Regions from separate parts of the Micrococcus cohnii genome, predicted to be linked through region 1. Evidence: predicted binding sites of a transcription regulator. Region 1 holds the regulator's gene; the other holds the start of a gene.

What was found. The regulator LexA, encoded in region 1, represses DNA repair genes until DNA is damaged. The targets are predictions, from matches to a motif close to TCGAACANNTGTTCGA.
Region 2: HDA30_RS05145 (Rv2578c family radical SAM protein) is a predicted target of LexA. The motif match lies at 1,716-1,731, and genes of this name have one in related genera.

Annotation. Positions count from the first base shown of each region.
Region 1 covers NZ_JACHNA010000001.1:401,111-405,522, forward strand. The annotation lists gene hflX (GTPase HflX) at 1-97, shown strand, start outside; gene HDA30_RS01875 (ATP-dependent DNA helicase) at 94-2,166, shown strand; gene lexA (transcriptional repressor LexA) at 2,220-3,002, opposite strand; gene HDA30_RS01885 (LysM peptidoglycan-binding domain-containing protein) at 3,402-3,803, shown strand; gene HDA30_RS01890 (histidinol-phosphate transaminase) at 3,859-4,412, shown strand, end outside.
Region 2 covers NZ_JACHNA010000001.1:1,138,357-1,142,768, forward strand. The annotation lists gene HDA30_RS05130 (phenylalanine--tRNA ligase subunit alpha) at 1-346, opposite strand, end outside; gene HDA30_RS05135 (CHY zinc finger protein) at 444-845, shown strand; gene HDA30_RS05140 (pyroglutamyl-peptidase I) at 895-1,611, opposite strand; gene HDA30_RS05145 (Rv2578c family radical SAM protein) at 1,740-2,888, shown strand; gene HDA30_RS05150 ((deoxy)nucleoside triphosphate pyrophosphohydrolase) at 2,935-3,453, opposite strand; gene HDA30_RS05155 (MFS transporter) at 3,514-4,412, shown strand, end outside.

The sequences.
Region 1 (4,412 bases):
GCGCCCGGACATCGCCGCGGACCTCGAGCCCTTCCGCGTCGAGGACGATCTCGGCCTCGGACGTGAGGTCCCCGAGCCAGGAGGCAGATCGGCATGAGCACGGACGCGGCGGCCCCGCGCACGGACCGGGAACGGGAGGCGCTCGCCCTGCTGGAGTCCGCGGTGCGCGCCACGGGCGGCCAGCACCGAGCGGGCCAGCACCGCATGGTGCTCGAGGTGGCCCGGGCGCTCGAATCGCGTCGGCACCTGCTGGTGCAGGCCGGCACGGGCACGGGCAAGTCGCTCGCCTACCTCATCCCGGCCCTGCAGCATGCGATGGACCAGGAGGATCCGGTCGTCGTGGCCACGGCGACACTCGCACTGCAGGCGCAGATCATGCGCCGCGACGCACCGCGTCTGGTTGAGGCGCTGCGGGACGAGCTGCCGCGCGAGCCCGTGGTCGCGCTGGTCAAGGGGCGTGCGAACTACCTGTGTCGGCACAAGCTCGACGGCGGATACCCGGGCGACGAGGACGCCGAGACCCTGTTCACCACGGCCGATGACGGCGCCGTGGTGGACACGGTCGCGGACGGCGAGTCCGGGCCGTCGACTCCGCTGGGCCGAGAGGTGATGGCCCTGCGTTCGTGGGCAGAGACGACGGACACCGGTGACCGTGACGACCTGGAGCGCCCCGTCTCCGATCGAGCGTGGCGGCAGGTGTCGGTCTCGGCGGTCGACTGTCTCGGTGCGTCGACGTGCCCGGTCGCCGAGGAGTGCTTCTCCGAGCGGGCCCGGGCCGAGGCCGCCGATGCGGACGTCGTGGTGACCAACCACGCGATGCTGGCGTTGTCTGCCTTCGAGGGGCTGGCCGTGCTGCCCGAGTACTCTGCGGTGATCGTCGACGAGGCCCACGAGCTGCAGGACCGGGTCACCGGCGCCGTGACCGGCGTGCTCTCCGGCTCCATCGTGCTCGGGGCGGCCACATCGCTGCGGCGGCACGCGGCGGTCGCGGTCGAGGATCTCGTTTCGGCTGCTGCCGGCCTGGACGCCGCGTTCACGTCCGCGCCGTCGGGGCTGCTGCACGGGGGCGTTGACGAGGCGCAGGAGGCCGCGCTGAACGCCGTGCTCGCGGCGGCGCGCCAGTGCGTGTCCGATCTGGGCGGCGGGAAGGACGCCCAGGACGACGGCGGACGTCAGATGGCCCGCTCCCGGGTGATCGATGTGCTCGAGGTGACCGAGCGGATCCTCGCGGCCCGACCCGAGGCGGACTTCCCCGAGGTCGTGTGGGCGACGCGCCCGGGGCATTTCGAGCCGGGCACCGGGTGGGTTCCCGGCGATGAGGCTGATCCGCCACAGATCTACGTCGCACCGCTGTCGGTCGCCGGCAAGCTGCGCGAGGGTCTGTTCGGCCGCGCGACCACGGTGCTGACCTCGGCGACGTTGACGGTCGGCACGGGGGAGCGCCGGTTCGAGGCGGTGGCCGGTGACGTCGGCCTCAGCGGTCCCGATGCCCCGAGGTACACCGTGCTCGATGTGGGCAGTCCGTTCGACTACCCGCGGCAGGGTGTGCTCTACGTGGCCCGTCATCTGCCCAAACCGGGTCGCTTCGCCTCCGAGGAGTCGCTCGACGAACTCGAACGCATCCTGCAGGCCAGCGGCGGTGGCGTGCTCGGGCTGTTCTCATCGAAGCGAGCCGCCGAGGACGCGGCGGAGGCCATGCGGCAGCGGCTCGGGACCGAGCAGGAGATCCTGTGCCAGGGCGACGGAACGCTCTCCGCCCTGGTGTCCCGGTTCGCCCAGGAACCCGACACCTCGCTGTTCGGCACGATGAGCCTGTGGCAGGGCGTGGACGTCCCCGGCCCGTCGCTGCGGTGCGTGGTGATCGACCGGATCCCGTTCCCGCGTCCGGACGAGCCGCTCTCCGCCGCGCGCACCCGGGACGTCGCCCGGCGCGGCGGCAACGGGTTCATGGCTGTGTCGGCCACGCACGCCGCGATCCGTCTGGCCCAGGGCGTCGGTCGGCTCATCCGCTCGGTGGATGATCGGGGCGTCGTGGCGGTGCTGGACTCGCGCCTGGCGACCGAGCGCTACGGCGGGTTTCTCACCTCCGCCCTGCCGGACTTCTGGCGCACGACGGACCCGGCCGTCGTGTCCGGCGTGCTGCAGCGGCTGCACGCGAGCACCTGAGCTGAGCGCGGGCAAGAATGCGATGCCGCCCGTCGCCGCGGCAGTGAGCGGGTTCAGAGAGAGCGCAGCACCGTGACGACGCGACCCATGATGGTCGCGTGGTCGCCCATGATCGGTTCGTAGGCGGTGTTCTGCGGGAGCAGCCAGGTGTGGCCGTCGCGCTGCCGGAAGGTCTTGACCGTGGCCTCGTCGTCGAGCAGCGCGGCCACGACGTCACCGTTGGCGGCGGTGCTCTGCCGGCGCACGACCACCCAGTCGCCGTCACAGATCGCCGCGTCGACCATCGAGTCACCCGAGACTCGGAGCATGAACAGCTCGCCCTCGCCGGTCAGACGGCGCGGTAGCGGCATCACGTCCTCCACCTGCTGTTCGGCGAGGATCGGCCCGCCGGCGGCGATGCGGCCCACCCAGGGGACCGGCACCGAGTCCGCATCGTCCAGACCGGTGTGCCAGGTGGGCAGGGCCACCACCTCGGCGGCGTCGTCGCCGGGGCCCGAGCGGTCCGCGACGGACTGTGCCTCGGCCTCGGGCGGGCGGGGGGTCTCGGCGGCCGGCCGACCGGCCGCGGTGAGTGGGGTTCCGTCCGCGTCGAGCAACACCTCAAGCGCGCGGGGTCGGCCTGGATCTCGGCGGATGTAGCCGAATCGCTCGAGGCGGCTGAGCTGATGCTTGACCGAGGAGAGGGAGCCGAGCCCGGCCGCGTCACCGATCTCGCGCATGGACGGCGGGTACCCCTTGGCGGCGATCGACGACCGGATCGTTTCGAGGACCGCTGCCTGACGCGGGCTCAGAGCCGGGGTGTGGTCGGCGGCGTCGGGAGTCTCGTGCGGGGCCATGCGGTGTCCAATCGTCCTGCGGGGGCGTGGGTCATCCTGCGTGCCCGTGGCGGGCGGGGACGGGCCGGCCGGGGCTGCGCGGCAGACCTGGCCGTCTCGCGCCGTCCTTAACGTCTCGGGTGCGCCTGATGATCTGGGCCCTGCACGCGGCGCGCAGGGCGTCGGTCAAGCCCGCCGGAGCGGACGTGGTCGATGCCACGACGGTAGCTGACGGCACCGCTGGATTCAAAGATATGTTCGAAGAATCCATGGCGTGTCTCGAACGTGTGTGCTAGAAATGGGATCGAACGAATCGAACACCTGTTCGAATCATGCGCGTCCTCGCGGAGGGCTCCCCGCGACCTCCGGGTCGGGACAAGCGGAGTCCGGCGGGCGCGCACGGAGGGAAAGGCAGTCATCATGACGATCACTCACACCGCCGACATCACCGCTCTTGCCGCCCGTCTGCCGCGTCGTCTCGACCGGCCGACGAGCTCGGGGCGGAACGCCGTGCGCCTGAACCGGCGCGGCCGCTTCGTGCTGCGTGGGCTGCCGCTCATGCTTGCCATGGCCGCCCTCACGGCGTTCGCCCTGTCCGCGCTGAACATCGGGTTCTCGCCCGCAGCGGTCTCCGCCGCCGGATCGGGGGCCGAGCTCGAGAAGGTCGTGGTCTCTCCGGGGGACACACTGTGGGAGGTGGCCGCCGAGGCGGACCCGGACGCGGACCGGTACACCACCATGGAGCGCATCGCGCAGCTGAATGAGCTCGAGGGCGCCGAGCTGCAGCCGGGGACCGAGCTGTTCGTCCCGGCTGGCCGCTGACGTCTCGTCGTGACTTGTGGGTGTCGCCCGCTGCGCGGATTCCTACACTGACGCCATGGATGCACAGGCCACGAAGGCGGCACAGGCCGGGCAGTCGCCGACCGCGAACACACCGAACGACCCGGCATGTGCCGTGACGGTGCACAACGACGGCGGCGTGGCCCCGCTCGACCGGGTACGGCTCAGCGACCTGCCGTTACGGCAGGCCCTGCGCGGTCGCACGCCGTACGGAGCACCGCAGCTCGACGTGTCGGTGCGGCTCAACACCAATGAGAACACCCACCCCGTCCCGCCGGGCGTGGCTGAGGCCATCGCGCAGGCCGTGGGCGACATCGCCACGGGGCTCAACCGGTATCCGGACCGCGAGTTCACCGCGTTGCGCGAGGCGCTGGCCGACTATCTCGGGCACGGGCTCACTGCGGAGGCGGTCTGGGCCGCCAACGGCTCGAACGAGGTGCTGCAGCAGCTGTTGCAGGCGTTCGGCGGGCCGGGGCGTCGTCTGCTCGCGTTCCAGCCCTCATACTCCATGTATCCGCTGCTCGCCGAGGGCACACACACGCAGTTCGTCGACGCGGGGCGGGCCGACGACTTCACCCTGAGCGCCGAGCA
Region 2 (4,412 bases), 740 kb from region 1:
TCGTCACGTCGACGGTCTCCTCGTCGAGGATCTGCTGCGCCCGACGGGCCTCGAGCACCTCCGTGCGCGCGGCCAGGGCCTTGTTCACGCGGCCGCGGGCGGCGCCCATCGTCTTGCCGGCGGCGGCCTTCTGCTCCTTGGGCAGGGCACCGATCGCCTTGTTCGCCAGGGTCAACGGGGCCTTGTCCCCGGTGTGGGCCAGACGAGCGGCCTTGAGCTCGTCGAGGTCCTCGGCCTGCTCGACGGCGGCGAGCGCGGCCTCGACGGCGGCCTGGACGGCCTGCTCGTCGCTCGGCGAGATCTCGCCGCCCGACGCGGGCGCCCCGTTCTCTGTGCTGTGCGTCATTGCGGTGGAGCACATCCTTACGTGTGACGTGGTGGTATGACGTGCGCGGTCGTCGGCAAGTCTAATGTCCGGGCGGACGTGACTACCCTGATCTGCCATGGATGCCACGGACGCGCCCGACGCGGGCGACACCGACGTGACCGGCGGTCGGTCAGACCAGCCACAGGTGCACGGTTTGACGGTCGACTCACAGACGCGGTGTGTCCACTACCACGGGCCGACCGACGTCGTCGCTATGCGCCTGGCCTGCTGCGCGGGGTTCTGGCCGTGCCACGCCTGCCACGACGAGCAGGCCGACCATCCGATCCGGGTCGTGCCCCGAGAGGACGTCGGACTGCCTCGCGTGCTGTGCGGGGTGTGCCGACACGTGATGACCGTCGAGCAGTACCGCGGCGCGTCCCGGTGCCCGCGCTGCGCCGCTGAGTTCAACCGGCGCTGCGCGGCGCACGCCCACCTGTACTTCGAGACGGAGCCGGCGCCTGCGTCCGGCCAGGTCTAAGCCGAGAATCTCGGTTCCGAGCCGACGGACGGCCTGTCGCCGACCCGGCTCAGTGCAATGCACCGCCAGGGCGGTCGAGGTCCGCGGCCGGGTCGAGCGCGGCCTCGGCCACCAGCACGAGGGCGTGCGCGAGCTGCGCGGCCGGCAGCGAGGCGCAGTCCTGCGGCGCATGCGCCTCGTCCCACGGCACGTGCACGAAGCCGGCCCGGACCGCGGCGTCGGCGAGATCGAGCAGTTCATACAGCACGTTGTTGCACACGAAGCTGCCCGCGCTGAGCGAGAGGCGGGCCGGCACATCCGCCGCGTCTAGGCTCTGCAGCGCACGCTTGACGGGCAGGGTCGAGAACAGCGCGGGCGGCCCGTCCGCCCGCACCGGCTCGTCGACCGGCTGGGCCCCGTCGTTATCCGGGATTCGGGCGTCGCGCAGGTTGATGCCGACGCGCTCAAGCCGCACCTCCTGCGCGCCCCCGGCCAGGCCGCAGGCGACGACGACCCGCGGGCGGTGCTCCCGCAGGGCCGCCGCGAGGCGCGCACGGGTGCGAGCGAACACGCAGGGCAGCTCGAGCGCGAGCGCCGAGACGCCCCCGGCTCGCAGCTGGCGCGCGGCCGCCTCGGCCGCCGCGGCCGACGGGTTCGTGGCCGCGCCCCCGAAGGACTCGAAGCCGGTGAGCAGGACGTCAACGCCTCCGCTCACGGGCATCGCACACGCATCGTCCCGCAGCGCCGGGGACGCCGCGCCATGATTCTGATCACCGGTTGAGTGCATGGCCGCAGGGTAACCGAGCCGGCACCGCCGGCACGCCAACCGCCGCGGGCGGGGTCGGCCTGACGTGGACCTCGCGATGCCCGAGCATGGCATTGCCGCGCAATTCGAACATATGTTCTACTCCTGTCATGCGATGGCAGGCACAGACCCATGGGGCGCACGGCAGAGACGACGGCAACGACGCCGGTGCGCCCGCGTTGCCCGGGCTGCGTCATGCGGGGCTGAGCGAGGCGGGACGACGCGACGCCGAACGCCGCCGAACGGCCCGTACCCCGCAGTTCGCGGGGATGACCTTTCACGAGGTGCAGGCCCGCAGCGTGCTCAATCGCGTCCCCGAGGCCTCGGCAATGCCGTTCCGGTGGACCGTCAACCCGTATCGGGGCTGCACGCACGCGTGCCGCTACTGCTACGCGCGCAGCACTCACGAGTACCTGGACCTCGACGCCGGTGCGGACTTCGACCAACAGATCGTCGTGAAGACCAACGCGCCCGATGTGCTGCGTGCAGAACTGTCCCGCCCCACGTGGACACGCGAGAGTGTCGCACTGGGGACCAACACGGACCCCTACCAGCGCGCCGAAGGCCGCTACCGGCTCATGCCGGGCATCATCGCGGCGCTGGCGGACACGGGCACCCCGTTCTCGATCCTGACCAAGGGGACCCTGCTGGCCAGAGACGTGCCGGAGCTCGCCACCGCCGCCCGGTCGGTGCCGGTCGGCGTCGGCGTGTCACTGGCCACGCTGGACAGCCGACTGGCCGCCACGGTCGAACCCGGCACCCCGGCGCCGGCCGCCCGCCTCGCGCTGATCGAACGGCTGCGGACGGCGGGGGCGGACGTGCACGTCATGGCGATGCCTCTGCTGCCCTGGCTCAGCGACTCCGATGCCCAGCTCGACGCGCTGATGCGGGCGGTCCGTGCGGCGGGGGCGAGCTCCGTGCTCGCGGGCGCGCTGCACCTTCGACCCGGCGCACGCCAGTGGTATATGCAGTGGCTGCGGCACGAACACCCCCACCTCGTGGACGGCTACGAGCGGCTCTACGCACGCTCGAGCTACGCGCCCGCCTCGTACCGCTCGTCCCTGACCCGTCGGGCGCGCGCAGCCGCTGCGGCGCACGGCTTGCGCTGGGGCGGTGCACACCGCATCCGCTCCGACGACGCTCCCCCGCACGGGACGAGGGGTTCACACGCCGACGTCGCGACCACCCGAGCCGAACACCGACGCAGCGGGAGCTCGACATCGGCCTCAGCGCCTGCCCGCCAGGCGGCGCTGTTCTGAGTCTGCACCTCGTTCTGGGCCCCCACCTCGCCGACACCGGCTCGGCTCAGCCGCCAGGCAGCAGGTCCTGTGTTCCACTCTGGAGCAGGTCGAGCAGCGCGTCGACGATCGGCCGGTCCGCCGGGATCCAGTCGAGCGCGTGCAGAGCCGCCCGCTCCAACGGACACCACTCGAGCCGATCATGGTCCTGCAGCGGCGACGGCGCCGCCGAACCATCGGCCAGCACCGCCAGGAACACGTGCAGACGGCGCCCGTTGGCCAGCGGCCATCCCTCGCCTTCCGGGGCGGGCACCTCAGCGCCCAGGCGCACACGCACGCCGAGCTCCTCGGCCAGTTCACGGTGCAGCGCCGAGGCCGCGCCCTCCCCCGGCTCGACCTTGCCGCCCGGGAACTCCCACAGCCCTGCCAGAGCGGCCGGAGCCGAGCGGCGGCCGACCAGCATCCGGGCCGGTGCGGCCGCATCGTCCAGCACAGCCGCCCCCACGACGGCCCGCCGCTGTGCCCTCCGCTCTCCGACTGACCGGGCACCCTGCTCACCGGTCACGCCATGCGTCCTGTCGTCCATGCCCTCAACCCTACGAAATCCGGCATCCGGCAGCGCCCTCGCCGTCCCTAGACTTGGCGGGTGAGCGACCACAGCACCCACGGCCCCCTGACGGGCCCGATCAAGATCAGCACCGCCGACTCCCCTGACACAGTGGGGTCCGGTTCGCCGACGACCCGGCCCGAGCGGGGGCTGGGGCTGTTTCCGGCCATCGTGGCGCTCGCCCTGGGCAGCTTCGCGATCGGCACCACCGAGTTCACCATCATGGGACTGTTGCCGGAGGCGGTCGCCGACCTGGGCGTCGGCCTCGACGCCGGAAGCCACCTCATCTCGGTCTACGCGCTCGGAGTGGTCGTCGGCGCCCCGCTGCTCGCGGCCGGCCTGGCCCGGGTCGACCGTCGCCGCTCGTCCATCCTGCTGATGGTCCTGTTCCTGCTCGGCCACGTCGGCAGTCTCCTCGCCCCGGACATGTCCTCGATGATGCTCGCCCGCTTCATCTCGGGTCTGCCGCACGGCGCATTCTTCTCCACCGCGGCCCTGGCCGCGGCGCACCTGGCCGGGCCTGCGCGGCGCGGCCAGGCCATCGGCTGGGTCATGGCCGGCCTGTCGGCGGCGAATCTGCTCGGCGTTCCGGCGGCCACCGCCCTCGGGCAGACCGCCGGCTGGCGGTGGATGTTCGTCGTCGTGGCCGTCTGCGCGGCCGCGTGCATCGCGGCGACGGTCATGCTCGTCCCCGACGCGCCCGCGCCCGAGGGCACGTCGATCCGCCGCGAGATGGCCGGGCTGACATCACTGCGGCTATGGCGCACCGCGCTCGTCGGCATCGTGGGATTCGCCGGCATGTTCGCGCTCTACACGTACATCACTCCGCTGATGACCCGCGTCGCCGGACTCGATCCGCGCTGGATCCCCCTCGTGCTCGCGCTGTACGGCATGGGCATGGTCGTCGGCACCCTCGTGGGGGGCGCGCTCACCGACCG